2 regions of the Streptomyces sp. NPDC030799 genome follow, and region 2 is predicted to be linked to the other one. Evidence: predicted binding sites of a transcription regulator. Region 2 holds the regulator's gene; the other holds the start of a gene.
What was found. Region 2 encodes HspR, which represses chaperone genes until heat shock. Its sites were predicted from a motif close to TTGAGNNNNNNNNNCTCAA; they were not measured.
Positions count from the first base shown of each region.

Region 1 (15,218 bases), on a different contig from region 2:
GGGGGAAGTGGTGACGTCCGCGGTCCTGCAGGGCGCGATCTTCGCCGGGACGAAGGCGGTCGTGGACCGTGCCGGCGCAGCCGCCGCCCGCAGCCTGACCGGCACCTGGCCCGGCTGATCCGCTATAAGGATGCGGGGCCGGTGACCAGATACCGGCCCCGCGTCCGCCCGTGAAATCCCACGAAGGCCCGTTACAGATGTCTGGTCAGAACGCGGCGGTCACGCTGACAGCCGCAGCAGTCATCGCCAGGATCCTGATCACCCGGGCAGCGGTCCTGCACCACACGGGTCGACAGCGCGCCCCCTGCACGGCGCGACCGCCGCAGCGTGACACTGCATCCCACGCCGATACGACTGCACCACGTGCCGCCGCACCGCCGGACGACGTTGCTCTGCGCGCCGTGCGAGAGGCCGAACAGCACATCTACCGCTGCCGGCAGCAGTTGTAAGCACGCACTGACCCGCCCGAGTGAACCGGACGCGAGCACAGCCGGGACAGCCGGCTGGCACCGGCGGCGGCCGCTGCGCAGCGAGCCGCGCAGCGTTCCTGGCCGTTTTGCGGGTCAGGCCGCGAGGGCGTCGCGCAGACTGCCATAGCCTGGGATGACGGTCTCGACGCCCACGACTGCACCGTGCGCATGACCGAGGCCGCGAGGCCGGCCGGGCGCAGCGAGCCGCTGGCTTGGACCAGGTTGCGGTGAGCGGCGAGAAGGGTGTTGATCCCGCTGGCGTCCATCAAGGTGACCTGCGAGTTTCCTTTGATCCTCGATCCCGCAGGTGAATCATCATGCACGCTGGCGCTGCCCCGCCAGCCCACCGGCCATGCACCTGTACGCGGACCTCACGGCGCGCAGATGAGGCAGGCAGGAAGTGGTGACCAGCCTGTGGTGAGGTGGACTATGGGTCTTTCGGTGGCTTCCGCATGGTGAGGGAAACCACCGGAAATGCCTGGCGCGTGCCCTGTCCCGACGTTGGCGCCGCGCAGTGGAGGCACCGCTTCGGGCGGGGATGCTGCCCACACAGAAAGGAGGCGAGTTCGATGAGCCGAGCCAGGCAGCGCCCGCAGCACGTGGAACCTCCTGAGACGGAGCCGTCGGACCCGAGCGGGTTGATGGATCTCCTCGCGGTCGCCGCGGTGCTGGTGGAGGCCGACGGACGCATCGACATGTGGAGTCCGCAGGCCGAGGACCTGTTCGGCTACAGCCGTGAGGAAGCGGTCGGCCGGTATGCGGCGCCGCTGCTGCTGCACCCCGAACACCGGGACGCGGCGATCAGGCTCTTTGCGGAGGTGATGGCCACCGGCCGCAGCTGGGCGGGGGCGTTTCCCATCCGGCACAAGGACGGCTCCACCCGGATGGTGGAGTTCCGCAACATGCGGCTGACGGACAACGTCGGTGACCACTACGCGCTCGGGCTGGCCACCGACCGGACCACGCTCCGCCAAGTCGAACGCGACGTGGCCCTGTCCACCCGGCTGGTCACCCAGGCCCCCATCGGGCTGGCCGTCCTGGACACCGACCTGCGCTACCTGGTCGTCAACCCCGCCCTGGCCGCCATGCACGGTACCGACGAGGCCGACCACATCGGCCGCCGCTTCCAAGAAATCCTTCCCGCCGCGCCGTTTCGGGCCGCGGCAGCGGCGATGCGCAAGGTCCTTGACACCGGTGTCCCTGTGGTGGACAACCAGGTCATAGGGCGCACCCCCGCTGACCCCGACCACGAGCACGCCTGGACGGCATCGATCTACCGTCTTGAGGACCACCGCGGCCACGTGCTGGGCATCGCCATGGTGGTCGTCGACGTCACCGACCGCTACCAGGCGGCACTGCGCGCCGACCGGGCCCAGCAGCGCCTGCGCCTGATCGCGGAGGGCTCATCCCGCATCGGCACCACCCTGGAGGTGGAGCGCACCGCGCGGGAACTCGCCGACGTCGTCGTGCCCGGCCTCGCCGACATGGTCGCGGTCGACTTGTTGGACTCCGTGCTGCAGACGGGCCGCACCGACCCCGGCGAGGGCCCGCCGCTGTTTCGCGCCCTGGCGGTCAAGACCGCCTACCCCACTGACGCCGCAAGGGCGATCGTCCCGCCCGGCCGGCTCACCACCTACCACGCCGACCACCCGGCGGCCCACTGCATCCGCACCCGCACACCCCAGCTGCTGACCCACATCGGCGGCGGCGAGCACGCCCGGATCGCCGCCGACGCCGAGGGCGCCGACCTGCTCGCCCGGGCCGGGGTCCACAGCGACATGGCCATCCCTCTCATCGCCCGCAATGAGGTCATCGGTGTCATGGGCCTGGCCCGCGCCCGCACCCCCCAGCCGTTCGACGAGGACGACCTCGCCCTGGCCTGCGAGCTGGCCTCGACCGCCGCGTTGAGCATCGACAACGCCGTCCTGCACCAGCACATCCGCAAGTCCGCCGAGACCCTCCAGCGCAGCCTGCTGCCGCAGCTGCCGCCCCGCCATCCCGGTCTGGAGATCGCCGCCCGCTACCTGCCCGCGCAGGCCATCAGCCAGGTGGGCGGCGACTGGTACGACGTCCTCCCGCTCGACGGCGACCGCACCGCGCTCACGGTCGGCGACGTCATGGGCAGCGGTATCGACGCCGCCACCACCATGGGTCGGCTGCGCACCGCCACCTCCACCCTCGCCCAGCTCGAACTGGACCCCTCCCAGGTCCTCACCCACCTCGACAAGATCACCAACAGTCTCGACCCCTACATCGCCACCTGCCTGTACGCGCTGTACGACCCCCACCGCACCCGGCTGCACGTGGCCTGCGCCGGCCACCTGCCCCCCGTCCTCATCCGGTCCCGCCGAGCGCCCGAGCTGCTGGATTTGCCGACCGGCACGCCCCTGGGCGTCGGCGGTCTGCCCTTCGATACCACCACCCTCTCCTTCGAGCCCGGTGACCAGCTCGTTCTCTATACCGACGGACTCATCGAGACCCGCGAGCACGCCATCGACCAACGTCTCGACGCCCTCCTGCGCCTGCTGGCGCAACCGTGTAACACGGTGGAGGAGACCTGCGACCGGCTTCTGCAGCGGCTGCAGCACTCGGCCGGACACGACGACATCGCCCTGCTCATCGCTCGTGCCCAACCCGTGATTCGGTAGCCATGGGCGCCAGTGGCGGTATGGAGGACGCCAGGCGCGGGCACACGGAGGCGATGCGTGGCGTGGTGCAGGTGGGCCCAGCAGGGACGGGCGGGCAGGGTGCTGTGGGCGTGCTGGGGCGGCTGGATGGTTACCAGCGACGTCTCGGCCTGCTCGCCTGGCTCTGTCTCGGCGCCCTGGTCTACGTCATCACGGCCTACCGTTCCTACGCGGCAACGGAGCTTCAAAGGCTTCGAGAAGATCACCGTCCAGTTCGATGCGCCACCCCGCACGGACGCCAGCAACACCCCGGAGTCGCCACAACTCCTGCCGCGTGCACGCCCCCCGCAGTGCCGGTGGCCGGATATCCCACCAGATCTGCACACCGGCCGCTTCAGCTTTCTACCGGTTTGATCCGCACCTCTCCGCTGTGCCGGTCGGCCTGCACCGCGTAGCCGGCCTGCGTGAGAATCTCCAGCAACGCCTGTCGCAGTGCGGCACGGATCCCCTCGTACTCCGCGACCTGCCGCCCCACCGGATCCAGCTCCGGTGACGGCAGCCAGCCGACGACCACTGCATCCTGCTCCTGGCGGACCTTCAGGCCCGTCCCCTCTGCGGCACTCGCGGACGCGACATCGAACCCCGCACGGGCGAGCGTGCTGCACACATCCGTGAACAGCTCCTGCAGAGCAACCCCGTCAGCCATGCACGAAATCTACACAAGCCGGCGTGGAGGGCTTCAACTGAATCGGCCTGCTTCAGGCCAGGGAAGACGGCCGACTACTGAGCCGGACCTGCTGGACCACGTCGCGCAGTTTGGTGTTGTGGTGCTGGGAGATCCGGCGCAGCACGTCTAAGGCGTCGCCCTCGCCGAGGTGGTGGCGTTCCATGAGGATGCCCATGGCCTCGCCGATGGCGTGCCGGGAATCGATGGCGTGTTGGAGTTGATTGATGGTGTGGGTGCTGGCCAGGGCCACGGCCGCGTGGGAGGCCGGCAGCCGGCCGGCGGTTTCGAACTCCTTGGTGAAGGTGAGAGCAGAGACTCAGCGCGCCGAAGTCTTCCCGGTCGGTGCAGAGCAGGACTCCGCTCATGCTGCCCACTCCCAGCTCTCGGGCGCCGGCGGTGAAACGCAGGGAGGCCGGCCGGGGCTGGGTCATGTGCGCGACCCGGTACAGAAGTTGGTCGCACAGTTGGCGCGCAGCCCGCTCAGGCGGCTGGGCGAGTCGGCGCGGCCGAACATCAGCGCGTAGCAACCTCGCCGCCCGTAGCGGCACTTCCCGCAGATGCTGGAGAAGAGCCGCTAGGAATACCTGGGAAGGGGGTCGAAGAAGCCGTCCGCCTGGTCGGTACGGGACTCGGGCGTTTGTCCTTCTGTCGCTGGTATCCCGTGAGCGGCGGGTGTGCGGCACCGGGTTGGGGGCTTGGTCAGGTGGGCTGGGGGCGGCCGAAGAGCAGGTCGTAGCCTGCGGGGAGCTGGAGCAGGATCTGGCCCAGGAGATCGTGGCCCGCAGCGTCGGCGACGGTGCTGAGAACGGCGCTGACGTCCCAGGCCGCGGTCTGCTCGGTGGCCCCCTCGATCCAGGCTGCCGTCGCCCGCACGAACCTCTCCGGAGGCAGCGGCTCGGCGCTCTGCAGGGGGTTGAGCAGGATCAGGGCGAAGTCTTCCGGCAGGCGCGCCGCCAGCTGGGCGCGTACCTCGCCGACCAGGTGGGCACCCAGCAGGGCGAGGACCACGCGCGCCGCGCGTTCTGCTTCCCGATCTGTTTCGTACTCGCCGCGTTCCTTCACCTGGTCGAGGAAGGCTTCGCGTCGCAGGGTCATGTCGGCCGCCACCCTTCTTCGGCTTCTTTGCTCCGGTGGGGGGCGGAGGGCGGGTGAGGGGGAGATCGGATGCCCGTCCTCCGCCGGTTTGTCGGCCCCGGCCGCCATCGACCAGCCGGAGATCTCCTCACGGGACCGCTTATGGCGATCTTGCGGGGTTTGGCGCCCGGAGCGCAGGCTGTGTTGGTCATGCCCTGGCCGAGCGGACCGGTGGTGGTCGGCACGCCAGCGGTGTGGCCGTGCTCGGGGTGCGCCGGGGCCTGGTTTCAGCCGGCCAGATCGGCTTTGCCGAACAGGACGGCGTAGCCGGAGGGGAGCTGGCTGATGATCTGGTTCAGCTCACCGCCGGAGACGGCGCCGGCCAGGGTGGTCAGGATGCTGTCGTATTCGCCGAGCTCACGCACGCGCGCGAGGAACTCATGGTGCTGCATCGTTTCGTCACCTCCGCCTGCCAGCGATCTCAGGGCATCGAAGGCGATGCCCGCTTCCCTCGGTACTCAAGTAGGGGCAAGCCTGTCAGCTACGCGCGACAGGCCAGGGCGGCTTGTCTGCCGGGGCGGATGACTCCCGGACGCCCCACTCCCGCCGCGGTGCACTCCTCGCCGGCGGGGCCGGTCCGGTGACCTCCACAGTCGCCGGGCGCAGCAGGTTCTCGCCCAGACGGTAGCCGGGACGCAGAACCGCCGAGCACACCAGGCGGTCCGCAGCGGCGCAGACATGGTGGGTGAGAGCGTCGTGGCACGCGGGGTCGAACGGATCGCCCACCTCACCGAACGACGTGACGCCCAACGAGCCGAGCTGCTCCTGCAGGCTGTCAGTGATGTCCTTCAGGCCGGGCGTCAGCGGCTCGTGCGCCAACGCCCGGTCGACGGCGTCCAGCACGGGCAGCAGCGCCCGCACCACGTTGGCCACCGCTATCTCGCGTACGGCCAGGCGGTCCCGCCGGACCCGCTTGCGGTAGTTGTCGTACTCGGCCTTCACCCGCTGCAGGTCGGCGGTCCGCTCCTCCACCAGGCGCCGCAGCTGTTCCAGGTCGGTGCTCCGCGGACCGCTCCCGGTCATCGTCAGCCAGCCTCCGGCTTGTCGTCGTCCACGATCTCGGCGTCCACCACGTCATCATCGGACGAACCACCGCTCGTACCACCGCCCGCGGACGCGCCGGCCGGCTGCTCGGCCCGGGACTTCTCATACAGGGCGGTGCCGATCTTCTGCGCGGCCTGCGCGGTGCGGTCGATCGCCTGCCGGATCGCGGCCGTGTCCGCGCTCTCGTCCTTCAGCTTCTCCTTCAGCTCGGCCAGCGCCGTCTCCGTCTCGGACTTGGCGTCGGCCGGGATGTTCTCGGCGTTGTCCTTCAGGAGCTTCTCGGTGGAGTAGACGAGCTGCTCGCCCTGGTTGCGGGTCTCGGCCGCCTCACGGCGCCGACGGTCCTCCTCGGCGTGCTGCTCGGCCTCGCGGACCATGCGGTCGATGTCGTCCCTGGGCAGCGCCGAGCCGCCGGTCACCGTCATCTTCTGTTCCCTGCCGGTGCCCAGGTCCTTGGCGGAGACGTGCATGATGCCGTTGGCGTCGATGTCGAAGGCCACCTCGATTTGCGGCACCCCGCGCGGCGCCGGAGCGATACCGGTCAGCTCGAACATGCCGAGCTTCTTGTTGTACGCCGCGATCTCCCGTTCGCCCTGGAAGACCTGGATCGTCACCGAGGGCTGGTTGTCCTCGGCGGTGGTGAAGATCTCCGAACGCCGGGTCGGGATCGTCGTGTTGCGCTCGATCAGCTTGGTCATGATGCCGCCCTTGGTCTCGATACCGAGGGACAGCGGGGTGACATCGAGCAGCAGGACGTCCTTGACCTCACCCTTGAGGACACCGGCCTGCAGCGAGGCACCCACGGCCACGACCTCGTCCGGGTTCACGCCCTTGTGCGGATCCTTGCCGGTCAGCTCCTTCACCAGCTCGGTCACCGCGGGCATCCGGGTGGAGCCGCCCACCAGGACGACGTGGTCGATGTCGGACACCTTGATCCCGGCGTCCTTGATCGCGTTGTGGAACGGGGCCTTGCACCGCTCCAGCAGGTCGGCAGTGAGCTGCTGGAACTGGGCGCGGGTCAGTTTCTCGTCCAGGTGCAGCGGGCCCTCGGCCGAGGCGGTGATGTAGGGCAGGTTGATGGTCGTCTCGGTGGACGAGGACAGCTCGACCTTCGCCTTCTCCGCCGCCTCCCTCAGGCGCTGCACGGCCATCTTGTCCTTGGCCAGGTCGACGCCGTAATGGTTTTTGAACTGCTTGACCAGGTGGTCGACGATCCGCTGGTCCCAGTCGTCACCGCCGAGGTGGGTGTCGCCGTTGGTGGCCTTGACCTCGATGACGCCCTCGCCCATCTCCAGCAGCGACACGTCGAAGGTCCCGCCGCCCAGGTCGAAGACGAGGACCGTCTGGTCGTTCTCCTTGTCCAGCCCGTACGCCAGCGCGGCGGCCGTCGGCTCGTTGATGATCCGCAGCACGTTCAGCCCCGCGATCTCACCGGCCTCCTTGGTCGCCTGCCGCTGGGCGTCGTCGAAGTACGCGGGCACGGTGATCACCGCGTCCGTGACGTCCTCGCCCAGATACGCCTCCGCGTCCCGCTTCAGCTTCTGCAGCACGCGCGCGGAGATCTCCTGCGCGGTGTAGCGCTTGCCGTCGACGTCTCCGTGCTCGGGAAAACGCCAGGCATGGTCACCCATGTGCCGCTTGACCGAGCGCGCGGTGCGCTCCACGTTCGTCACGGCCTGCCGCTTGGCGACCTCGCCGACGAGGACCTCACCGTTCTTGGAGAACGCCACCACCGACGGGGTGGTCCGGGCACCCTCGGTGTTGGTGATGACGGTGGGCTCGCCGCCCTCAAGGACCGAGACCACCGAGTTCGTCGTACCCAGGTCGATACCAACCGCACGTGCCATCTGTGCTCTCCCTCCTCGTCCTCACCTCGTTCTTCGCCTCACCGGCAGGGCATCCACCGGACCGGACCTGCACGCAGCGGCGGCTCGGGACGCGCATCCCCCGCTCCTCCGAACCCGCACGTCCGGCCACCTCCTCGCCATCCTGAACTGCGGTTTCATACCCACTTGCCTACCTTCCTGAAATAAAACTTGAGTCTTGTGTTGTCAAGTTCGGGCGAGGTATAGGGGAGGTGTCCGCGGTACTCCCGATACCCAGAGAGCGGGGTGCGGATCATGGCACTGTTCCTCGCGGCGCACTGGCACAACGGCTGGGCCGTGAGAGAGATCAACGGCGCCCTGGACACGGCCACGGCCAGGGAACTGCGTGACTTCGCGGCGCCCGTCCACGCGCGGCACCGGCACCGTCATCTGATCCTGGACCTGTCCGAACTGACCCATGCCGACGCCGACGGCCTCGACGCTCTGATGTCCGTGCGGACGCTGCTGGACCAAGACCAGGAGGAGCTCCGCCTGGTATGCCCGCAAGGGCGGACCGAGCGGCTGCTGCACAGCAGCGGCGCCGCTTCAGACCTGCCCGTGTATCCCTCCCTCGACGCGGCCCTGTCAGCACCCCGGATCGTTCCCGCACACCGGATGGGAGGTGCAGTGCAGTGATCACCGAACTTGCTGTCGAACGTGTGGAGTTCACCTGCGGCTCGTGCTGGCACCGCTGGAGCGTCGACTACGACGTGCAGCGCTACCGAGACGCCCTCGACGCCGAGTGGGAGGTCTTCTACCGCGACAACACCGCCGTTCCTTCCCCGTATACGCCGCATGGCGCCCCGCCCTGCGAGCACTGCGGCCGCCGCTGGGTCGGTCGCCTGGTGGCGCGCCGGCCCGTGCCGCTGCCCGGTGACGCCGAGGCGCCGCGCAGCCAAGTCCCGGCCCAGGGTGCCGATCGCCCCGAGCGGCACACCGCGCCGATGCTGCACGCCGCCGGTCACCCGCAGCCGCAACCCGGCGCACAACCAGCCCCGCCGTCCACGAAGCCCTCAGGGTGACCCCGTGCGCGCCCCCTCTTGAAGGCGGGCGCGCACTGTATGCCAGGCACGCTGGCGCGCCGACTTCCAGGACGCTACGGCGGGAGCCTGCGGATGGAGGATGGACGTCCCGGTTGACTGTCAGGTGTGAGCTGCAGCATTGCCGATCCGCGCGGACGGCCTCCACGATGACGGGATCAGAGACGTCAAGGAAGGCAGCTCCTCATGGGTGATCATGTACACGTGCGGCTCAGCCAGGGGCTGAGCGTGTCGGCCGACGGCGAGCTGATCGAACACTCCCGCTGCCGATGCGGGGCCACCTTCACCAAGGTGTTCGACGCCGACGGCGGGGAACCGGAACGCCTACCCGGCTCCTGATGCCGGCCCCGCCGCCGTGCGGCCGGTGTGCTCGGATGTCTCAGACTGGGCAGCGGTAGTGGCTCGGCCGCGGGCCTGGCGTTCCCGTTCGCGTCGGCTGTATGCGGGGGTGCGTGGGCGTGAGCCGACAAGTGTTCTCAGCATGCCGACCCCCGCCACGACGGCGGCGGCGTGCAGCACCGCAGCGACGGCGAGGTTTTCCGGCAAGGTGACGTCACGGGGGTGGGCCAGTGCCACGAATAGCGTGAGGGGCAGTTTCCAGCCGCTCCACGCGAAGAGCGAGCCTGACCCGAGCCAGCCGAGCGCCAGCAGGAGGCGGTGGGGCACTCGGGCAGGGTGTTGTCGGGCGAGCATCCAGACGGCGGCGGATCCGGCAAGCGCCCAGAATGCACCCACAGCCGTCAGCAGGCACCCATTGGTATCCCGCTCGGCCGGGTGCGTGACTCCGAGGGTGCCGCCAACTGCCCAGTACAGCCAGGCAAGACCGACGACGGCTGCGACAGCAGCGGCCCACGGCGCAGCGGTACGGGTACCGTCCCCGACTCTCGCGGTGAAAACTTCCGGCCAGCGTCGCCGCAGGTAGGCGGGGAGAGCGAGGGCCAGCCCCAGCCCCATCCCGATGAAGCCAAACTGGATCAGTGCGCCTTCCCAGCCAGGCATGGCGGAGTCGTCGCTCCCGCTCTTTTCGCCGCCGCGCGCAGTATCCAGCACCGTACTGAGTACGGCGTACGGCAGGATTGACACGAGGAACCCTGCCCCCGTCCAGGCGCAGAAGGCCACCAGTCGCCCCGGTATCCGCATGCCCCAAGGCCGCGCCAGGGCGAGCGCCAGAGCCATCCCAGTGCCCGCCATGCCGATGGTCACGGTATTGAGGAGGACCCAACCGGCCAGGTTGAACCCCTCGCCGATCGGCGCCAGTCCCAGTAGCGAGCCGACGACCCACGACACTTTGATCAACAAATAGGGCGACACAGCCAGCGCCGCCCCGTATCCTGCGCACCGTCCGACCCGGTCCCAGCGTTCCACCTGGACAGCCCTTCCTCAGCGGGAACTCCAGCCTCGGACATCCCCTGCCCAAGTACATCCGCCACGGGGAGCGTGCGTCTCCGTCGGGTGGCGGAGACCGATCTCGTCATTCAGACGGACCAGGGCATGCGACCTGCCCTGACGAACGCTCACCAGCACATGCAGATTCAGCGGCGCTGGGGTCACTCGTGCCACGAGGGCGCTGGTTCGCTCGACGATCTGGCCGCGTTCGAAGCGGGCTCCGGCACGGACCAGGTCAACGAGGTGGGGTGCGTCAACCACCCGCCACCGCTGCTGGGCGGACTCGACGAGTTTGACGACCATGGCCAGGGCGGCGGTGCGGGAGCCGGCGCCGCGGGTGACCTTGGTCCGCAGCCGGACGGTGGAGAACGGCGTACCGCGCCCACCGGACTACTCACCTGCCCTCGGCGTCGGGCTCTGCCGTGCATGGCTTGGCCATGCCACGGCCAGAAAGACCGTCACCCGCCGTCGGCCCCCCGATGTCTGACGGCCGGTATGCCCCGAGAGGCAGGGACGGCGTCAGGGCTCCGGACTGATGCCCGAAGCCCTGAAGCAGTGGTGTTGCTGTCGCGTCAGCTGCCCAGTTCCTTGCGATCGCTGCCGCCGCTGACGGCGATCTTGCGGGGCTTGGCCTGCTCGGCGACCGGGATCTGCAGCCTCAGCACACCGGCCTCGTAGGAGGCTTCGATCTTGTCGGTGTCGAGGGTCTCACCGAGGAACAGCTGCCGGCTGAACGTCCCCGCGGGCCGCTCGGTGATCACTGTGTCACTGTTCTCGCCGTACGCCGGCTTGCGTTCGGCCTTCACGGTCAGGACGTTGCGCTCGACATCGAGGTCGATCGACTCGGGGTCCACGCCCGGCAGGTCCATCTCCACGAAGAACATCTCGCCCTCACGCCAGGCGTCCAACGGCATGCCCGCCGGGTGCGCGGCCGTACCCCAGACCCGCTCGACGAGCCGGTCAAGCTCGCGGAAGGGATCTGTACGCATCAGCATCTTCATCCCTCCTTGTCGTCCATCTCGCGTCCTTCGCTCTCTTCCGATGTACCACTGCGCCGAAAAGTTGACAACAGTCGGCTCAACTTTTTTTCGGGCAATTGTTGGCGGCGGTCTGCCGCAGCCAGGCTGCGTCGGCCTCCGGATCGGGGGTGGACACAGCCAGACGGGCGTAGGGGGCGTCGTGACCGAAGGTCGTCACTACGAGCACTGGGCCCTGGGTGCTCAAGGCGGCGAAGTCCCGGCCACGACTGTGCTCCAGCTCGCCCACGCACCAGCGCCCCGGGCGGAAGCGGTAGCGGGGCCCGGGGTGCGGGCGGACCGCGCGCCACCAGTGCGGCTCCACGCGGACCTCGTCCACGCACTCAAGCGGCAGGCGCACGCTGCGGCGCCGCGCCGCCAGCGCCCACCGCCACGGCAGACGCACCACCAGATCGCCGCCGTTGGTGTGCAGCCGCGTCACGATGCTCACCTGCCTTTCGGTAAACGTGGCGCACCGCAGGCACCTGCGGGCCTGCGGTGCGGCGCCCTTGGGGGCGCGGGGAGCAGAGTGGTCAGTGAGCCACGCGGGCACCGGACGCCGGCCTGGTCCACGACCGCGAACCGTGCTCGGCAAGGGTGCGGTACTCCCGCCAGGCCGCGATCAGCCACAGGCCGCCCGCGATCAGCGCGTACACGCCCAGAACCAGGGCGATGGCAACGGCGCCGGCATCCGGGCGCAGCCAGAGCAGCACACCCGCCGCCACTGACACGACGGCGGAGGCCCGCAACCACCTCGCGTGCCGCATCCGTGTGGCGACCCACAACTCCAGGCATCCCGTCACGATGGCCCAGGCGCCCGCCATGACTACCAGCGCCAAGGCCGTCAGGCCCGGCCACAGGGCCGTGACCAGTCCGGCCACCACCCCCAGTGCGCCGGCCGCCGCACAGGCCGCGGCAGGCCGGCGTTCATGCCGGTGCCGCCACGCCGTAGCGATGAGCATCGCGCCGTCCACCAGGGCGTACGCGCCGAACACCCAGGCCAGGGCCAGCACCGTCAACTGCGGCCAGAGCAGCGTCAGCGCGCCGAAAACGACCGCCGAAACGCCGCGGGCCCCCAGCAGCCGGACACTCTTCATCTCTTCGGTCACCAGCTCCTCCCTTCCGGCCTTCCCGTGCGCCGACCGCCCAGGCCGCCCCGGCAGCCAAGGCCATCGGCGCAACCGAACACTCACTGCCCGTGATAGTGAATTGAGTCGCTCAGTGTCAACTTCATGCAGTCGGAACTTGTCAGTGAATCTCTTGTCGGTTATACGAATAGCCGGTACTCGATCGTCGGGCCGCAGCCCCTGCGGCCTGCCTTCAGGGAGGGAGAAGTTGGACATGCTTGCGCGTACGGGCGGTCTGGGCGATCTCGAACGGCTCACCCATCAGCTCGCGCATGCCGCCGCCCCGGCCGGCACCGTCGTCCCGGTGGATGCCTGGCGCGATGACGAAGCGCTCTACCTGCAATTCGACCTGCCCGGCATGGACCGCTCCACCATTGAGCTGACCACGGAACAGCACGCGCTGACCCTGACCGCCGAGCGGCCCTCCCCGATCCCGGCCGACGCCCGTGCCGTACTGACCGAGCGGCCCACCGGCCGGTTCACCCGCCGCCTGGCCCTGTCCGACGCCCTGGACACGGCTGCCGCCGAGGCCGCGTACGACAACGGCGTCCTCACCCTGCGCATCCCCCTGGCCGCACACGCCAAGCCCCGCAAGATCGCCATCTCCGGCGGCGGACCCAAGCAGCTGACCGCCTGAGAGCTGCCTGGCCCGCCCGTCCCATCGCATCGAAGGAGGCTGAAACCGTGGGCGCCCTGCTGTGGCTGCTCATCCCGCTCGTCGTCGGCATCGCCGCCAGCATCTGGGCCTGGAGCACCGGACACCGCAACCCCAGCCCGCCCGACCACGACACCTGGGAAGACCTCGACCGCTACCAGCGACTGCGGACCGTCCTAAGCGCCAACGAGCACTGCAAGGCGGCGTGAGCCAGGTGATCGCGGGATCGAGCCGGACGCATGCGCGCCGCGGGGCTCCTCACTGCGGGCGAGGTTACCGGCGTCGACATGCGACGCCAGGGTCGCAACCGGCGCGCCATCGCGGGCGATTGACGGCCGCCGGAACCGTGTCGCGCTTCAGCGCCTCTTCTGGGCCTGCACACTTCCAGGACCGTGCGCGCCCGGCGACCACGCGCTGGCTCACAGTCTCTCCGCCCGGCTCGCTCGTGACGTAGGCCATGATCGGGATGTCGCCGGGAGTCCTTCCGGCTCCGCTCGGAGCATCCCAACAGTCACGGCCAGGCCATGGTGTTCGAACGATGCATGGGTCACTGCGGCGGGCCGCTGGGGTGCTCTTGTCATGGCGAGTAATGCAGTGGCGAGGCGTAGCCGGCGGCCCTGACTCCGCACATTCGGGCGGTGCTGAGCCGGTGGGCGGCGTCGGCCGGGGAATCGGGGAGCCCGTTTGCGGGCCCCAGCTGCATGCTGATGAGCCCGGCAGACCGTGGGTGGCGTGGGGCGCGGCGGCGATCGCCCTCGGAGCGGCGGCCTACGGCGTACGCCGACGCCTCACCGTGTCTCGCTCTCGGCGCCGTCGATCAGCCGGGTACGGAGAGCCGGGAGGCGTGCCGGGTGATGCGCCTGGCGGCGAACTCCGTCCCTGCCACGAACCGCATCATCGGGCCGAACATCGGGGCGGCGAGCGAACCGGTGAAGTACAGGCCCGGCACCGACGACTCGAACCATGCGGACAGCTGGGGTGCCTTCGAGCCGCGGACGCAGGCCAGGGTGACGCGCACCGCGGGCGACAGGAACGGGACCGCGTCCAGGTCGAGGCGATAGCCAGTGGCCGCGAGAACGTGATCCACGGTGAGCGTCGTCTCCGCCCCGCCCTGCCCGGAGAGTTCCAGGCGTACTCCGGTACCCTCCACTACCGCCCGGGTGACGCGGGTGGACGTACGGACCGGCACGATGTTCTCGACCCGGTCCCGCAGCCACCATCCGCCCGACGGTCCCAGCGCGCGGCGGAACAGCAGCATGCGCGCGGCCGCGGGAAGCCTGCGCACTCCTCCCGGGGCCTTGCAGACGGCGGCCAGGGCCCATCCCGTTCCCAGGGGCGAAGCGGGCCTGGCCACCCGCTGTGTCCAGGGCCGGGCCAAAGCCGGTTTCGTCCCCCACAGCACGCGTGGTTCCCGAACCAGCACCTGTACCTCGGCGCCGGCCTCGTGCAGCAACGCGGCGCTCTCCAGGGCGGACTGGCCACCGCCGACCACGGCGACGCGCTGACCGGCATAAGGAGACAGGTCGGTGTGGTGGCTGGTGTGCGAGACCAGGGCAGCCGGACCAGGTCCCTCGGGGGCGAGACGCCGCAGTTCCTCGGGGATGTCGGCGAGCCCGTTCAGGCCGGTCGCCACCACGACGGCGGCGGCCGGCAGCTCCTGTCCGTCATTCAGCCGGACGAGGAACCCTCGGCCTGCCGGGGCCCGTTCGACGGTCACGACCCGGCGCGGGTCCACCTCGCCGACGTACCGTTTCTGGAACCACATCCCGTACCGCACGAACACGTCGCACGGGATCGGCGTCAGCTCTGTCAGCTCCGGCTCACCGTGCATCCGGCGGAAGTCTGCCAGGCGCCCGCCGGGCTCCGGTGCGGAGAGGTCGGTCGCGTCCGGGGTCGATTTCAAGAACATGCCGGTGGCCATGGCGTGCCGCCAACTGCCCATCACCTCACCGAAGATGCGGACCGGTATCCCGGCCGCCCGAAGATGCGCGGCCACCGACAGACCGTACGGACCCGCCCCGACCACGACGACCGGAAGCCCCGTACGGCCGGTGAACCCCTGCTCGCGGGCAGGACGTTGTCCCGGCAGCGACTGTGTCACGCATCCCCCTGCTGATCCCGACACCG
Region 1 covers NZ_JBVIDS010000011.1:191,721-206,938, reverse strand. Annotated here, with positions in the region: partial or broken gene ACZ41I_RS27040 (DUF4235 domain-containing protein) at 1-118, shown strand, start outside; gene ACZ41I_RS27035 (SpoIIE family protein phosphatase) at 1,040-3,118, shown strand; gene ACZ41I_RS27030 (hypothetical protein) at 3,492-3,803, opposite strand; gene ACZ41I_RS27025 (ANTAR domain-containing protein) at 3,856-4,074, opposite strand; gene ACZ41I_RS27020 (DUF2267 domain-containing protein) at 4,524-4,919, opposite strand; partial or broken gene ACZ41I_RS27015 (hypothetical protein) at 4,916-5,170, opposite strand; gene ACZ41I_RS27010 (hypothetical protein) at 5,186-5,350, opposite strand; gene grpE (nucleotide exchange factor GrpE) at 5,436-5,981, opposite strand; gene dnaK (molecular chaperone DnaK) at 5,984-7,849, opposite strand; gene ACZ41I_RS26995 (STAS domain-containing protein) at 8,123-8,503, shown strand; gene ACZ41I_RS26990 (hypothetical protein) at 8,500-8,889, shown strand; gene ACZ41I_RS26985 (hypothetical protein) at 9,094-9,246, shown strand; gene ACZ41I_RS26980 (hypothetical protein) at 9,232-10,272, opposite strand; partial or broken gene ACZ41I_RS26975 (IS256 family transposase) at 10,468-10,662, opposite strand; gene ACZ41I_RS26970 (Hsp20/alpha crystallin family protein) at 10,866-11,288, opposite strand; gene ACZ41I_RS26965 (hypothetical protein) at 11,371-11,760, opposite strand; gene ACZ41I_RS26960 (HdeD family acid-resistance protein) at 11,843-12,418, opposite strand; gene ACZ41I_RS26955 (Hsp20/alpha crystallin family protein) at 12,651-13,073, shown strand; gene ACZ41I_RS26950 (hypothetical protein) at 13,121-13,300, shown strand; partial or broken gene ACZ41I_RS26945 (IS5/IS1182 family transposase) at 13,727-13,816, opposite strand; gene ACZ41I_RS26940 (FAD-dependent oxidoreductase) at 13,909-15,192, opposite strand.
Region 1: the regulator HspR is predicted to act here: its motif matches at 8,039-8,057, upstream of dnaK (molecular chaperone DnaK).

Region 2 (15,218 bases):
CCGGGCTCGGTCGTGCTGCTGGGTGCCGGCTCCTTCTCCTCGGTGCTCGTCGGGGTGCTCGTGCACACCGGATGGACCGGGGAGGGCGCCGTGCTCTGGGTGGCCGGAGCGGCGCTGCTGGTGGTGCTCGTCCTCCTTCGCATGCCTGTCCAGTCGCCGCGGCGCACGGAATCGACGCAGGTCAGCGGCCAGTTGCGTGTAAGGAACGGATAAGACTTGAGTCTTGGCGACTCAGGTCTGTTGACCCAGCGGTGGCCGTCATGCACACTTGAGTCCGTTGCACTCAAGTCAGCTGGAGGAATCAACCATGGCACGTGCGGTCGGCATCGACCTGGGCACGACTAACTCCGTCGTCAGCGTTCTGGAGGGCGGCGAGCCCACCGTCATCACCAACGCCGAGGGCGCCAGGACCACGCCGTCCGTCGTCGCCTTCGCCAAGAACGGTGAGGTGCTCGTCGGCGAGGTCGCCAAGCGTCAGGCGGTCACGAACGTGGACCGGACCATCCGCTCGGTGAAGCGCCACATGGGTACCGACTGGAAGATCCAGCTCGACGGCAAGGACTTCAACCCGCAGCAGATCTCCGCGTTCATCCTGCAGAAGCTGAAGCGGGACGCCGAGGCCTACCTGGGCGAGAAGGTGACCGACGCGGTCATCACCGTCCCGGCCTACTTCAACGACTCCGAGCGTCAGGCGACCAAGGAGGCCGGTGAGATCGCCGGTCTGAACGTCCTGCGCATCGTCAACGAGCCGACCGCCGCCGCGCTGGCCTACGGCCTCGACAAGGACGACCAGACGATCCTCGTCTTCGACCTCGGTGGCGGCACCTTCGACGTGTCCCTCCTGGAGATCGGCGACGGCGTCGTCGAGGTGAAGGCCACCAACGGTGACAACCACCTCGGTGGTGACGACTGGGACCAGCGCGTCGTCGACTACCTGGTCAAGCAGTTCCAGTCCGGCCACGGCGTGGACCTGTCCAAGGACAAGATGGCCCTGCAGCGTCTGCGCGAGGCCGCCGAGAAGGCCAAGATCGAGCTGTCCTCCTCCACCGAGACCTCGATCAACCTTCCCTACATCACCGCGTCCGCCGAGGGCCCGCTGCACCTGGACGAGAAGCTCACCCGGGCTCAGTTCCAGCAGCTGACGGCCGACCTGCTGGAGCGCTGCAAGACGCCGTTCCACAACGTCATCAAGGACGCCGGCATCTCCATCAACGAGATCGACCACGTCGTCCTCGTCGGTGGCTCCACCCGTATGCCCGCCGTCGCCGAGCTCGTCAAGGAGCTGACCGGCGGCAAGGAGGCCAACAAGGGCGTCAACCCGGACGAGGTCGTCGCCATCGGCGCCTCGCTCCAGGCCGGTGTCCTCAAGGGCGAGGTCAAGGACGTCCTGCTGCTCGACGTCACCCCGCTGTCCCTCGGTATCGAGACCAAGGGCGGCATCATGACCAAGCTGATCGAGCGCAACACCACGATCCCGACCAAGCGCTCGGAGATCTTCACCACGGCCGAGGACAACCAGCCGTCGGTGCAGATCCAGGTCTACCAGGGCGAGCGCGAGATCGCGGCGTACAACAAGAAGCTCGGCATGTTCGAGCTGACCGGTCTGCCCCCGGCGCCCCGTGGCGTCCCGCAGATCGAGGTGTCCTTCGACATCGACGCCAACGGCATCATGCACGTCACGGCCAAGGACCTGGGCACGGGCAAGGAGCAGAAGATGACCGTCACCGGCGGCTCCTCGCTGCCGAAGGACGAGGTCGACCGCATGCGCCAGGAGGCCGAGCAGTACGCGGAGGAGGACCACCGCCGCCGCGAGGCCGCCGAGACCCGCAACCAGGGCGAGCAGCTCGTCTACCAGACCGAGAAGTTCCTCAAGGACAACGAGGACAAGGTCCCCGGCGAGATCAAGACCGAGGTGGAGTCCGCCGTCGCCGAGCTGAAGGAGAAGCTCAAGGGCGAGGACACCGCCGAGATCCGCACCGCCACCGAGAAGGTCGCGGCCGTCTCGCAGAAGCTGGGCCAGGCCATGTACGCCGACGCCCAGGCCGCGCAGGGCGCCGGCGGTCCGGAGGGCGCCGCCCAGGGCGGCAAGCCCGCTGACGACGACGTCGTGGACGCCGAGATCGTGGACGACGAGCGCAAGGACGGTGCCGCGTGACGGAGGAGACCCCGGGCTTTGAAGAGAAGCCCGACGTCCCCTCCGGCGCCACCCCCGACGACGCCGAGTCGAAGGCCGCCCCCCAGGAGGGGGCGGCCCCGGCCGGGGACGGAACTGCAGACGCGGGCCTGGTGGCCCAGCTGGACCAGGTGCGCACGGCGCTCGGTGAGCGCACGGCGGACCTCCAGCGCCTCCAGGCCGAGTACCAGAACTACCGCCGCCGGGTCGAGCGGGACCGCATCGCGGTCAAGGAGATCGCCATCGCGAACCTCCTGACCGAGCTGCTGCCCGTACTCGACGACATCGGCCGCGCGCGGGAACACGGTGAACTGGTCGGCGGCTTCAAGTCGGTGGCCGAGTCGCTGGAGACCGTCGCGGCGAAGATGGGGCTGCAGCAGTTCGGCAAGGAGGGCGAGCCCTTCGACCCGACGATCCACGAGGCGCTGATGCACTCCTACGCGCCGGACGTCACCGAGACGACCTGCGTGGCGATCCTGCAGCCCGGGTATCGCATCGGCGAGCGCACCATCCGCCCCGCGCGGGTGGCCGTCGCCGAGCCGCAGCCCGGCGCACAGACCGTCAAGGCCGAGGGCGCCGAGGAGAACACCGAGGCGAAGCAGGCCGGCTCCGCCGACGACAAGGAGAACGGTGGCCCGGACGAGGGCTGACGTGATCACCGCAGACAGGAAGGAGGGACGTCGAGGATGAGCACCAAGGACTTCATCGAGAAGGACTACTACAAGGTCCTCGGCGTCCCCAAGGACGCCACCGAGGCCGAGATCAAGAAGGCGTACCGGAAGCTCGCCCGCGAGTTCCACCCGGACGCCAACAAGGGCAACACCAAGGCCGAGGAGCGCTTCAAGGAGATCTCCGAGGCGAACGACATCCTCGGCGACCCCAAGAAGCGCAAGGAGTACGACGAGGCGCGCGCCCTGTTCGGCAACGGCGGCTTCCGCCCCGGGCCGGGCGCCGGCGGCTCCTTCAACTTCGACCTGGGCGACCTCTTCGGAGGCGGCGCCCAGGGCGGGGGTGCCGGCGGCTTCGGCGGCGGACTCGGTGACGTCTTCGGGGGCCTGTTCAACCGCGGCGGGGCCACGGGCGCACGCACCCAGCCCCGGCGCGGCCAGGACATCGACACCGAGGTCACGCTGAGCTTCACGGAGGCCATCGAGGGCGCCACGGTGCCGCTCAGGATGTCCTCCCAGGCGCCCTGCAAGGCCTGTGCCGGCACCGGCGACAAGAACGGCACACCGCGCATGTGCCCGACCTGCGTCGGCACCGGGCAGGTCTCCCGGGGCTCCGGCGGCGGCTTCTCGCTCACCGATCCCTGCCCCGACTGCAAGGGCCGCGGCCTGGTCGCCGAGAGCCCGTGCATCGAGTGCAAGGGCAGCGGCCGCGCCAAGTCCTCGCGCACGATGCAGGTCCGCATCCCGGCCGGCGTGACCGACGGGCAGCGCATCCGGCTGCGCGGCAAGGGCGCGCCCGGAGAGCGGGGCGGACCGGCGGGCGACCTGTACGTGGTCGTGCACGTCGGCGAGCACCCGGTGTTCGGGCGCAAGGGCGACAACCTCACGGTGACCGTCCCGGTGACCTTCACCGAGGCCGCGCTCGGCGGCGAGGTGAGGGTGCCGACCCTCGGCGGCCCGGCCGTCACCCTGAAACTGCCGCCCGGCACGCCCAACGGCCGCACCATGCGCGCCCGCGGCAAGGGCGCGGTCCGCAAGGACGGCACCCGCGGCGACCTTCTGGTCACCGTCGAGGTGCGTGTCCCCAAGGACCTGTCGGGGAAGGCTCGTGACGCACTGGAGGCGTATCGCGAGGCGACCGCGGGTGAGGATCCGCGGGCGGAGCTGTTCGAGGCCGCGAAGGGAGACTGAGAGAGATGGACGGCCGTCGACGTAACCCGTATGAACTGACCGAGGAGACCCCGGTCTACGTCATCTCGGTGGCGGCCCAGCTCTCCGGACTCCACCCGCAGACGCTGCGCCAGTACGACCGCCTCGGCCTGGTCTCCCCGGACCGCACCGCGGGCCGGGGCCGCCGCTACTCGGCCCGCGACATCGAACTGCTCCGCCAGGTGCAGCAGTTGTCGCAGGACGAGGGCATCAACCTGGCCGGCATCAAGCGCATCATCGAACTGGAGAACCAGGTCGCCGCCCTGCAGTCCCGCGTCGCGGAACTGCAGGCGGCCCTGGACGGCGCGGCGGCCGCGATGCAGCAGCGCGAGGCCGCCGTCCACGCCTCCTACCGCCGCGACCTGGTCCCGTACCAGGAGGTCCAGCAGACCAGCGCGCTGGTGGTGTGGCGGCCGAAGCGGCAGCAGCAACAGGACTGACCTGAGTGGAACACGCGAAGGGGCCCGCGGGAGACCGCGGGCCCCTTCGTCATGCCGGAAGGCCGGGCAGGCCGGGAAGGTCAGGACGTGCTCGGCCGGGTGATGGCGTAGTCCATGTCGGCGAAGGCCTCGGTGCCGTCCGCCGAGACCAGGGAGATCATGTAGTAGAGGGTCGTACCGGCGGGGGCGTCGGTGTCGGTCCAGACCCAGTCGGCACTGCCCCTGGGCACAGCGGTCTGCGTCAGCCGGACGAACCGGCCCTGGGCGCGGTCCCAGCGGTAGACGTGGAAGCCGGTCACCTTGGAGATGTCCTCGTACGGGCACCACGGCTCCAGCGTGACCCCGCTCCTGGTGTTCCAGGTGATCGTCTGGCAGCCGGAGGTGGCGTCCGGGACCGTCGTGGGCCGGAGGTCGAGCGCGGTCACCGGGACGGAGCCGACGGGCACGCTCCAGTCGTCGACGTACGGATCGTCCACGTAGGTCAGGGAGTTGCCGTAGACGTCCACGGCCACGACGAACAGGCGCCGCGACGAGCCGTCGGCCGGCCAGGGCAGCAGAGTCTGCGTTTCCGACGCGTCCACCTTGCCGACGTACTCGGGGTCGTGGGACGTGTCCTGCTGCTGGTAGAGGGCGTAGTACGCCAGGTCCGGCGCGGTGCTGGGCTGCCAGGACAGGCGGATGCCGTACTCCAGGGGCTCGGCGGCCAGCCCGGTCACGATCGGCGGCGGCGTCTCGTCGCCGGGCCGGGTGGCGGTGACCTCGGCGGAGGGCACGGACCAGCGGCCGGAGGCGTCCTTGCGCAGCACCGTGTAGTGGTAGGTGCGCCCGCGGTGGCCGGAGTAGTCGGCACACGTGCGCACGGTGTTGCCGGCGGCGTCCGTGGTGCTCGTGGGGGAACCGCAGGTGAGGGTCTGCCAGTTGCGGGAGCCGTCGGCGATGTCGGCCGAGCGGCGCACGGTGTAGTCGGCGGTGCCGACGGGTTCGGTCCAGCGGAGCACCAGCTCGCCGCTGCTCGTGTCCACCGTGACGTCCTGCGGCGGCGTGATGGTCCGGGTGGCGCTCACGACGGCGGACTCCGCGGCGTTGCCGTGCGCGTCGACGGCGGCGACCTTGTAGTCGTAGGCCGTGCGGTAGGCCGCCTGGGTGTCCGTGTAGCCGGTGGAGGTGGTGTCGGTGAGCTGGGTGAAGGAGGTGCCGTCGGCGGCCTTGCGGTACACCCGGTAGCCGACGGCGTCCTGGACGGCCGTCCAGGACAACTGGTTGGCGTCCTCCGTGCCGGCCGCGGTGAGCTTCGGGGCGGCCGGCGGGGTCCGGTCCCATGACGGCACCGGGCCCTGGTCGGTGCTTCCGGGTGACTCGTTGCCGGCCTTGTCGTAGGCGCGGACCTCGTAGTAGTACGACTGGCCGGTCTGCGGCGGCCGTTCGCTGAAGGCGGTCGCCGTGGTCGTACCGACCCGTGTGTAGCTGCTCGTGCCCGCCACCCGTCGGTACACGCGGTACCCGGCGAGGTCCATCTCCTTGCTCTTCGCCCAGCTGAGCTGAGCGTGTATGCCGTCCGGGTCACCGGTGTAGTGGTCCCAGGCGACCCCGGTCGGGGCGAGCGGTGCGACCTTGTCGACGGTGGCGGAGGTGCGCGGTGTGTAGGCGAACTTCACCTGGGCGCTGCCGGTCCAGTTGACGTAGTCGAGCCGCAGGGTGTGCCTGCCCTGCGGGACGGTGACGTAGACGGTCCTGGCGCGCGCGGTCGAGGTGTTGGACCAGAGGTCGACCTTGCGGACGCCGTCCAGGTAGGCCCGGATGCCGTCGGTGCCGGAGACGGCGAACGTGAAGGGTCCGCCGGAGCCGAAGTCGCGGGTGACGGTCCAGCGGACGCCGAAGCCGTCCTTCGGCAGGCCGGTGGCGGGCGCCCCGCTCCAGTTCTGGTCGATGGCGGAGTCGCAGTCGGTCTTCTGCGGCGTGCCGGAGAACGTGGTGTTCGCATAGAACGTCCGTTTGTACACCGGCGAGGCACAGTTCACCGTGGCAGAGGCGGACGCGGTGACCGCGCTCAGCAGGCCGCCGGCGGTGACGAGTACGACGGCCGCGGCGGTCGCGCATCTGGCTGGGTTCATTCGGTCCTCTGGTCGAGTCGGAGGGCGGCATACGGCTGGCGGTGATCATGACTCGCGGCCGAGGGGGTTGGTTGTACGGATCTTTGCCTCCCTTTGAACTCCTGGTGGGGGCCGTGGCCGGGCTGGCATGAAGGTGCCCCGGGCCGTGCAGGATCCTGACAACAGCTCCCCTTCAGTGCCCGCACCCACGGGTGGCAGAGTCGTGATCATGAAGTACAGGGGCAGCGCAGCCACGGCACACACGGTGCGAGAGCCGGCTTGTTCGTCCGTGAACGGCTGGCAGTGAACGACGGCGTCGCAGCGGCGGGTTTCCAGGAACTGGAACTGGTCCGCGCGGCGGCCGCAACCGCCTCCGGCGGCCACCGCGCTGATCACGCGCCGTTCCGGCTGCAGCAAGCTGCGGGCTCGCGGGCCCGTGCCGGCACCCGGCGGTTGGCAGGCTGGAGAGCCGGGCGACCGATCGCCCAGGGGGAACCACATGGCAGTTGCCGTACGGGAAGCCGCGCCGGACTTCTCCGCGCTCACCGAACGGGAGCGGGAGGTCCTGCTGCTGCTCGCCACCGGCGAGCAGAACCGCCGGCTCGCGCGCCGGCTGGGCATCGCGGAGCGGACGGTGCGGGCGCACACCGCCAGCATCATGCGCAAGCTCGACCTCACGTCGCGGCTCCAGGCGGCGATCGTCTCGCACCTGTACGCCGACGACATCCGGGCCGACCGCGGCTGATCCGCGGCTGATTCCCACGACGCCCGGGCCGGGCCCCTCCGGTACACCAGGTCCGGCCCGGGCGTGACGAGCGGTCAGCCGGGAAGCATGTCACCGACCATCTCGATGGCGATCATCCACATCGGCTGCGCCCCGGTGCCGAACGCGGCGGCCAGCGCGTAGCCGACGGCCGCGTCCGTGGCATCCGCGGCCGCGTCCTCGCCCCACTCGGCGGCCACCCGTCCGTTCCCCTCCGAGGTGAACTCCCCGAGGGGCTCCTCGCCGCGCAGCAGCCGACTGCCCGGGATCGAGTCGGGCACCAGACGCCAGCAGCGGTCCCCGTGCCGGACGTCGACGCGGTACGAACGCCTGGTCAGCCGGCCCTTGGCGGGATCCACCTCGGCCTCGGTGCCGTCGACGGTGAGCGTCAGCCGGGCGCCGTCCCGGGTGCCGATCGGCACATGGTCCGCCGGCTGGGTACCGGCCGCGCGGCGCAGGACCACCCGGGGCACCGACGCGCCCGTCACGGTCACCTCGCCCTCCCGGGTGTCCAGCCGGACGGTGACCGCACCGAAGTGGTCGTCGTCCGCGACGTGCTCGACGACGGGCTGCTCCTCCGGCTCGTCCCCGTACTCCTCGTGCTCCCCGTACTCCTCGTGCTCCCCGTACTCCTCGTGCTCCGCGTGCTGGGCGTCGGGCGTGGACTTGGGTGCCGGGTCCTTCGGCATGCGGGTCGTTCCTTTGCTGTTGCTGTCCGGTCGGTGAGTCGGCGAGTCGGTAAAGGGAAAGTCAAGAGCCGTACGTCATGGGGGACGGACGACGGGCCTCGGACGTTCCCGCGGCTGCACGCCGCGCTGCCCCCGGTGGGCCCGCATGCTCCCGTGGAGGTCGGCGCCGGGGTGCTGCGGCCGGCGATGGCCCGTACGGCGGGGGCGACCGCGGACGTCGCGATCACCCGGATGACCCCGCCCGCCTACCTGCGGGACACCCTCGTACCGGCGTTGGCGGCCGGGGCCGCCGCGGCGGGCCGGGCCGCGCCTCCGCGGATCGCGACCGCCGTCCACGTGGCGGTCCGCCGCCGGGGCCGGGACGCGCGCCGGCTGGCCCGCCTCGCCACCCGGGACCATCTCGGCGCCCCGCACTACGCCGACATGCTGCGCCGGGCGGGCGTGGACGTCGACGGTCCCGACCCGGCGTCCGAACTGCTGCGGGCCGGGGCGGTCGTGGCCGGCAGCCCGGAGGAGATCGCGGCTGCCCTGGCCGAATACCGGGCCGCCGGGGTCGACGAGGTCCTGCTCAATCCGACGGCGGTGCTGCTCACCGAGGGCGTGGCGGCCGCGGTCGCGGACCTGGAGGAGATCCTGGCGGCCCGTGGCTCCGGCGGGCCGGGCCGTACGGACGCGGATGGCCGGGTCTGTTCGGTCATCTGATCGAACCGTTCTCTTGCCGTCTCCTTTGCCGTCTCCTGAAGTCTCCTTGGATGAAGGGTCCGTAAAGAGTGTTTGGAGGGGATTTTGCTCGGCCTTCACAGAGTGAGCCGAGGGTGGTGTTGCGGACTCGTTAAGTAGTTCGGCTTGACGTCGGGTGCGGCCTGCGCGTTGTCTTTTCAGACACCTGGGTCGTATAGCAGCCCTACGTCCGGAACGCACCTGAAGTGAGCTCTCGAATGCGTCGTATCGCCATATCCGTGGCCGCGTCCACGATGACCCTCTCGCTCGCCGGATGCGGCGTGCTGGACGCGACGGGGAACGGCGCGGACGCGAGCCCGAGCAAGGGCAACGACATGACCGTCGGCCTGCTGCTGCCGGAGAAGGCGAACACCCGCTACGACAAGTTCGACTACCCCATCATCAGGGACAAGGTCGCCGAACTCACCGGGAAGAAGGGCGAGGTCAAGTACGCCAACGCCGACGCGGACGCCTCCCGGCAGGCCGAGCAGCTGCAGCAGATGATCGACGACAAGGTCGACATCATCCTGCTCGACGCCGTCGACTCGCACGCCGTCGCCGCCGGGGTGAAGAAGGCCAAGGACGCGGGCATCCCGGTCATCGCCTACGACCGTCTCGCCGAGGGTCCGATCGACGCCTACGTCTCCTTCGACAACGAGCTCGTCGGCGAGGTGCAGGGCCGCACCCTGCTGGAGGCCCTCGGGCCGAACACCGACACCTCCGACAAGATCGTCATGGTGAACGGCTCGCCCACCGACCCGAACGCCAAGCAGTTCAAGCAGGGCGCGCTCTCCGAGCTGAACGGCAAGGTGACGATCGCGGAGACGTACGACACCACGGACTGGAAGCCGGAGCTCGCCGAGACCGAGATGGCCAAGGCCATCAGCGCGGTCGGCAAGAACAACATCGCCGGCGTCTACGCCGCCAACGACGGCATGGCGGGCGGTGTCATCAAGGCCCTGAAGGCGGTCGGCGTCACGAACCTGCCCCCGGTCACCGGTCAGGACGCGGAACTCGACGCGGTCCAGCGGATCCTGGCCGGCGAGCAGTACATGAGCGTCTACAAGGCCTACCCGGACGAGGCCGAGGCCGCCGCACAGATGGCCGTCGCCAAGGTCCAGGGCAAGGACATCCAGTTCGACGCGCTCACCCAGGACAAGGTGGACAGCCCCACCGCCAAGGACATCCCGGCCAAGCTGATCCAGCCGACCGCCCTGACCAAGCACACCATCAAGTCCACGGTCATCGCGGACGGCATCTACTCCGTCGACGACATCTGCACCGCCAAGTACAAGGCGGCCTGCGCGGCGATCGGCCTGAAGTAGGGCGCCTTTCCCGCGCCCCCGAGAGCAGCGGGACAACAATCCTCACGCCCCTGGCGGACCGCTTCAGCTTGTTGCAATGCGGGGGACGGAGCATGGCGGATATCCAGACATAACCGCGCTTTCCGGTGGCCGCGTTGAGCCGAGCCGTGTTGCGGACCCGGTCGACGCCGCGCATAGTTGCGCTGCGGAAGTGGCAGCACACCGGGGGTGAAATGGGCGATGGCCGGGCGCGGGGCGGAGGAGCATCCACACGGCGCCGACCGACTGTGCGCGGCCGGGGATCGGGTGTATTCCCGTGCCGTACGCCGCGGGCGGGTGCCGCGCACTGATGCCGAGACGGTGCCCTGCCTGCTGGAGCTGGCCCTGCTGCACCCGGACCCGGACGACATGGACTGGCTGGTGCCGACGTCCCCGCAGGAGGTCATGACCAGGCTGCTGCGCGGCGTCTACGACGAGGTCAGCGAGAGCCAGCGGCGGGTGGGCTCGGCGGTCGCCGCCTTCGAGTGGTACGCCGGACTCGGCCGTCAGCTGGGTGCGCTCGCCGCGCCCGCCGAGGGCAGCGCCATCCGGGTGCTGGACGGGCTGTCCCGGATCCAGGCCGCGATGGACGAGGCGACCGAGGCGTGCACGACCGAGGTGCTCACCGTGCAGCCCGGCGGCATCCGCCGGGAGGCCGAGCTGACCGAGGGGCTGCACCGGGCGCTGGCGCTGCGCGGCCGGGGCGTGCGCATGCGGGACCTGTACACGCACGTGGCCCGGCACGGGCAGGGGCTGCTCAACTACCTGGAGCTGATGGGCGACACGGTGGAGGCCCGCACCCTGGACGAGGTGATCGACCGCCTGATCCTCTTCGACCGCACGGTGGCCTTCATCCCCGCCAACGCCGACCGCACGATGGCTCTGGAACTGCGCCACCCGGCCCTGGTCGCCTACCTGGTCACGGTCTTCGAGCGGCTGTGGCGCCTGGCCATCCCGCTCACCGCTCCCCTCCCCGACACCGGCATCGAGGGCATCTCGCACCGCGAGCAGTCCATCGCCGCCCTGCTCGCCGAGGGTCACCAGGACGCGGTGATCGCCGAGCGGCTCGGCATCAGCGTGCGCACCTGCCGCGCCCACATCGCCCGCCTCTCGGAGACCCTCGGCGCGGCCAGCCGCACCCAACTCGGCGTCCGGATCGCCCAGGTCGGCCTGGACGGCCACCGCCGCCCCGGTCCGCCCGCCGGCGCGCTCACGGCTCCTGATCAGCAATCCCCGAGCGTGCGATGAGACAGCCGGGCCGGGCGGTGTGCCGGCCGCCCCGGCGGATCGGGCAGGGCCCTTCGGCCGCGTCGTGTTCCGGCGTCAGGGCTCCTGCTTGAGGATCCCCGACTGGGCGATGAGGAACCCGAGTTGCGCGCGGCTGCCGCTGCCCAGCGCTGTCGCGAGCTTGGCGATGTGGGCCCGGCAGGTGCGGACGTTCATGCCCAGGCGCCGGGCGATGGCCTCGTCGACGTGGCCCTCGACCAGCAGCTTGGCGATGGAGTGCTGGATCTCCGTAATGCCGTCGGGGGCGGTCTCGTAGGGGGCGCCGGCGCTCAGCGGGACCGCGCGGGTCCACATGAACTCGAAGACCTTGATCAGATAGCGGACGAGACCCGGATGCCGGAGTTCGAGGGCGATCTCCCCGTCGTCGCGGGTCGGGATGAAGGCCACGGTCTCGTCGCAGATGATCAGCCGCTCGACGAGTTCGTCGATGGTGCGGTACTCCACCTTGCCGTCGGTGAACTGGGCCACGTAGGCGAGCGTCTCGGGGCTGTAGCGGGCGGGGTGCTGATAGAGCGTCCGGATCCGGCACCCCCGCTCGATCAGGGGTCTGTCCCGCTTCAGCCCCTGGGTGAGGGTGTGTTCGAGGCGGCGGCGGCTCGGCTGGACGGTGAGCATCTCGGTCTGGCACTGGGCCGTGGCCAGATCGAGTGCCGCGTTGATCCGGTCGAGGCCTTCCAGCACGGTGATCGAGTGTGTGGTCGCCGTGGGCTGCGCACTGATGCTCATGAACGGCTCGAAAGCATCGGCCAGTTCGATCGACTGCCGCCTTCGCTGGGTGATCTCCTGCTCGATGGGGGTGAGCCGCTGGGCCAGGGCGATGGAAGGCGGTACCGGGCGGAGCCAGTTCGGGTCGTCGGGGTCGGGATGAAGAAGGGCGAACTCCATCAGACAGGGTGCGGGTTCCGCATCCGCGCGGGCTAGGCGTCCCGTTCGGAGAGCGTTCCCGTAAAGACGGCGTCCGTCCTCGCACAGGTCGGTCAGCCCGTGGGGATGTGTCCGCTTAGTCTCGTTCGTTGCCAAATCTCCACCCCCCAGGGTCCTGAACGTGCAGGAACATGATGCATCGTTTGTGTGGCCATGACGTGCCGGAATGGGCCATCGTCGTATTCGGACGGGGGAGAGGTGACCTTCACATGAGGACGAAGCCGACTATGCGTAAGAAAATGCTTCGCTCGGCGCTTGTCGCCGCCTTCTCCGCCGTGGTGGCCTTCGGGGCGCTGAATGGCCTCGCGGGGACGAAGGCGGACGCGGCGGGCGACAGTACCTGGCGCACGAGCACCGTGTCTGCTGCCGGTGCCGGTGACAGCACGTGGGTCGTCAAGGCCTCCGCTGCTCCGGGCGACAGCACATGGTTCGCTCCCAGGGACAGCACGTGGGTCGCCGAGTCATGACCACTCCACCCGACGACCGCTCCTTCCGTCGCGAAATGGCCACGGCCTACCGCTCCGGCTGGCACTTCATCGACCTGGTCACCGCCATCCCCCACAGTGGTGACTCGCTGATGGTGACCGTGTTCGGAGAGCCGGTCGTCGTCACCCGGGACGACGACGAGGACGTGCGGGCGTACCGGTGCCTGCGCAAGCCGCGTGGCGCGCCCCAGCCGGTGCGGTGCGCCATCCGGTACGGAATGATCTTCGTAAACCTTGACCAGCGGGACCATCGGCTCGTCGAACCGACGGACCAGGACCTGACGAGCATCTCGGCCACCCCCCGCAGTGCCTGACGCGATTCCCCCGTCGTAAAAGATCGCTCAGGTGCTTCCCCCCGCAGCGGCGTCACCGTGACCTGAACACGGTGACGCCGCTGCAGTTTTGTGGGGTATTCCCCGGCATTGCGTGGTATGGGAGCGCTGTCAGGGTGGCTGAATCTTTTCGGCCGCCTCAGCCGTTCCCCAAGGTCCGCTCCACCTCTATCTCGATCACCACGCGCGCCGGATTCGGCCCCGGCGTCCGCTCGTAGCGCTCGGCGTACCGCCGCACCGCCTCCGCGACCCGTTCCGGTTCCGTCCGCACCCGTGCACGTCCTTCCAGCGTGGCCCAGCGCCGGCCGTCCACCTGGCACACCGCCACCCGGGCGCCCTCGGCCCCGGCCGCCCGCACATGCCCCGCCTTCACGCTGGTCCCGTTGGTGATCACCCTGGCCAGCCCGGCCTCCGCGTCGTAGGTCACCCCCACCGGAACCACATGCGGGCTGCCGTCGGGCCGGAGCGTCGTCAGGGTGCACAGGTGGCGTTCTCGCCAGAACTCCAGGTACTGCTCAGAGGGCTTCACCATGCCCCGCAACCTAGCCTTCGCAACCCTTGCCGCCTACCTTGAGCGGAATAGGCTCAACTTTGTGTACGCTGGTTAAGTCAGCAGTGGAGAGTGGCCGAGGAGGAGAACGGACAACGTGGACGCCGAGCTGACCAACAGGAGCCGGGACGCGATCAACGCGGCCAGCAACCGCGCCGTGACCGAGGGGCACCCGGACCTCACGCCTGCGCACCTGCTCCTCGCGCTGCTCGCGGGGCAGGAGAACGAGAACATCACCGACCTGCTCGCCGCCGTGGAGGCCGACCAGGCCGCCGTGCGCGCCGGAGCGGAGAAGATCCTCGCCGGACTGCCCAGCGTGACCGGTTCCACGGTCGCGCCGCCGCAGCCCAACCGTGAGCTGCTGGCCGTCATCGCGGACGCCACCGAGCGCGCCAAGGCGCTCGGCGACGAGTACCTGTCCACCGAGCACCTGCTGATCGGCATCGCCGCGAAGGGCGGCGCGGCCGGGGACGTGCTCAAGCGGCAGGGCGCCGACGCGAAGAAGCTGCAGGAGGCTTTCCAGAAGGCCAGGGGAGGACGCCGCGTGACCACCGCCGACCCCGAGGGCCAGTACAAGGCCCTGGAGAAGTTCGGCACCGACTTCACCGCCGCCGCCCGCGAGGGCCGGCTGGACCCGGTCATCGGCCGGGACCAGGAGATCCGGCGGGTCGTGCAGGTGCTGAGCCGCCGTACGAAGAACAACCCCGTCCTCATCGGTGAGCCCGGCGTCGGCAAGACCGCCGTGGTCGAGGGGCTCGCCCAGCGGATCGTCAAGGGTGACGTGCCCGAGTCGCTGAAGGACAAGCGGCTGGTCGCGCTCGACCTCGGCGCGATGGTGGCCGGTGCCAAGTACCGCGGCGAGTTCGAGGAGCGCCTGAAGGCCGTCCTCGCCGAGATCAAGGAGTCCGACGGGCAGATCATCACCTTCATCGACGAGCTGCACACCGTCGTCGGTGCGGGCGCCGGCGGGGACTCCGCCATGGACGCCGGCAACATGCTCAAGCCGATGCTGGCCCGCGGCGAGCTGCGCATGGTCGGCGCCACCACGCTGGACGAGTACCGGGAGCGGATCGAGAAGGACCCCGCCCTGGAGCGCCGCTTCCAGCAGGTCCTGGTCGCCGAGCCGACCGTCGAGGACACCATCGCGATCCTGCGCGGTCTCAAGGGCCGCTACGAGGCCCACCACAAGGTCCAGATCGCGGACTCGGCGCTGGTGGCCGCCGCCACCCTCTCCGACCGCTACATCACCTCCCGCTTCCTCCCCGACAAGGCCATCGACTTGGTCGACGAGGCCGCCTCCCGGCTGCGCATGGAGATCGACTCCTCGCCCGTCGAGATCGACGAACTCCAGCGCGCCGTCGACCGGCTGAAGATGGAGGAGCTGGCGATCGGCAAGGAGACCGACCCGGCCTCCCTCGCCCGCCTGGAGAAGCTGCGCCGCGACCTCGCCGACAAGGAGGAGGAGCTGCGGGGCCTCACCGCCCGCTGGGAGAAGGAGAAGCAGTCCCTCAACCGGGTCGGTGAGCTCAAGGAGAAGCTGGACGA
Region 2 covers NZ_JBVIDS010000015.1:219,024-234,241, forward strand. Annotated here, with positions in the region: gene ACZ41I_RS33220 (MraY family glycosyltransferase) at 1-213, shown strand, start outside; gene dnaK (molecular chaperone DnaK) at 308-2,155, shown strand; gene grpE (nucleotide exchange factor GrpE) at 2,152-2,823, shown strand; gene dnaJ (molecular chaperone DnaJ) at 2,860-4,032, shown strand; gene ACZ41I_RS33240 (heat shock protein transcriptional repressor HspR) at 4,038-4,490, shown strand; gene ACZ41I_RS33245 (fibronectin type III domain-containing protein) at 4,571-6,601, opposite strand; gene ACZ41I_RS33250 (LuxR family transcriptional regulator) at 7,080-7,325, shown strand; gene ACZ41I_RS33255 (hypothetical protein) at 7,400-8,032, opposite strand; partial or broken gene lxmJ (F420-dependent peptide dehydroalanine reductase LxmJ) at 8,138-8,734, shown strand; gene ACZ41I_RS33265 (sugar ABC transporter substrate-binding protein) at 8,971-10,077, shown strand; gene ACZ41I_RS33270 (helix-turn-helix transcriptional regulator) at 10,297-11,343, shown strand; gene ACZ41I_RS33275 (helix-turn-helix transcriptional regulator) at 11,419-12,402, opposite strand; gene ACZ41I_RS33280 (hypothetical protein) at 12,516-12,773, shown strand; gene ACZ41I_RS33285 (hypothetical protein) at 12,770-13,105, shown strand; gene ACZ41I_RS33290 (pyridoxamine 5'-phosphate oxidase family protein) at 13,263-13,655, opposite strand; gene clpB (ATP-dependent chaperone ClpB) at 13,771-15,218, shown strand, end outside.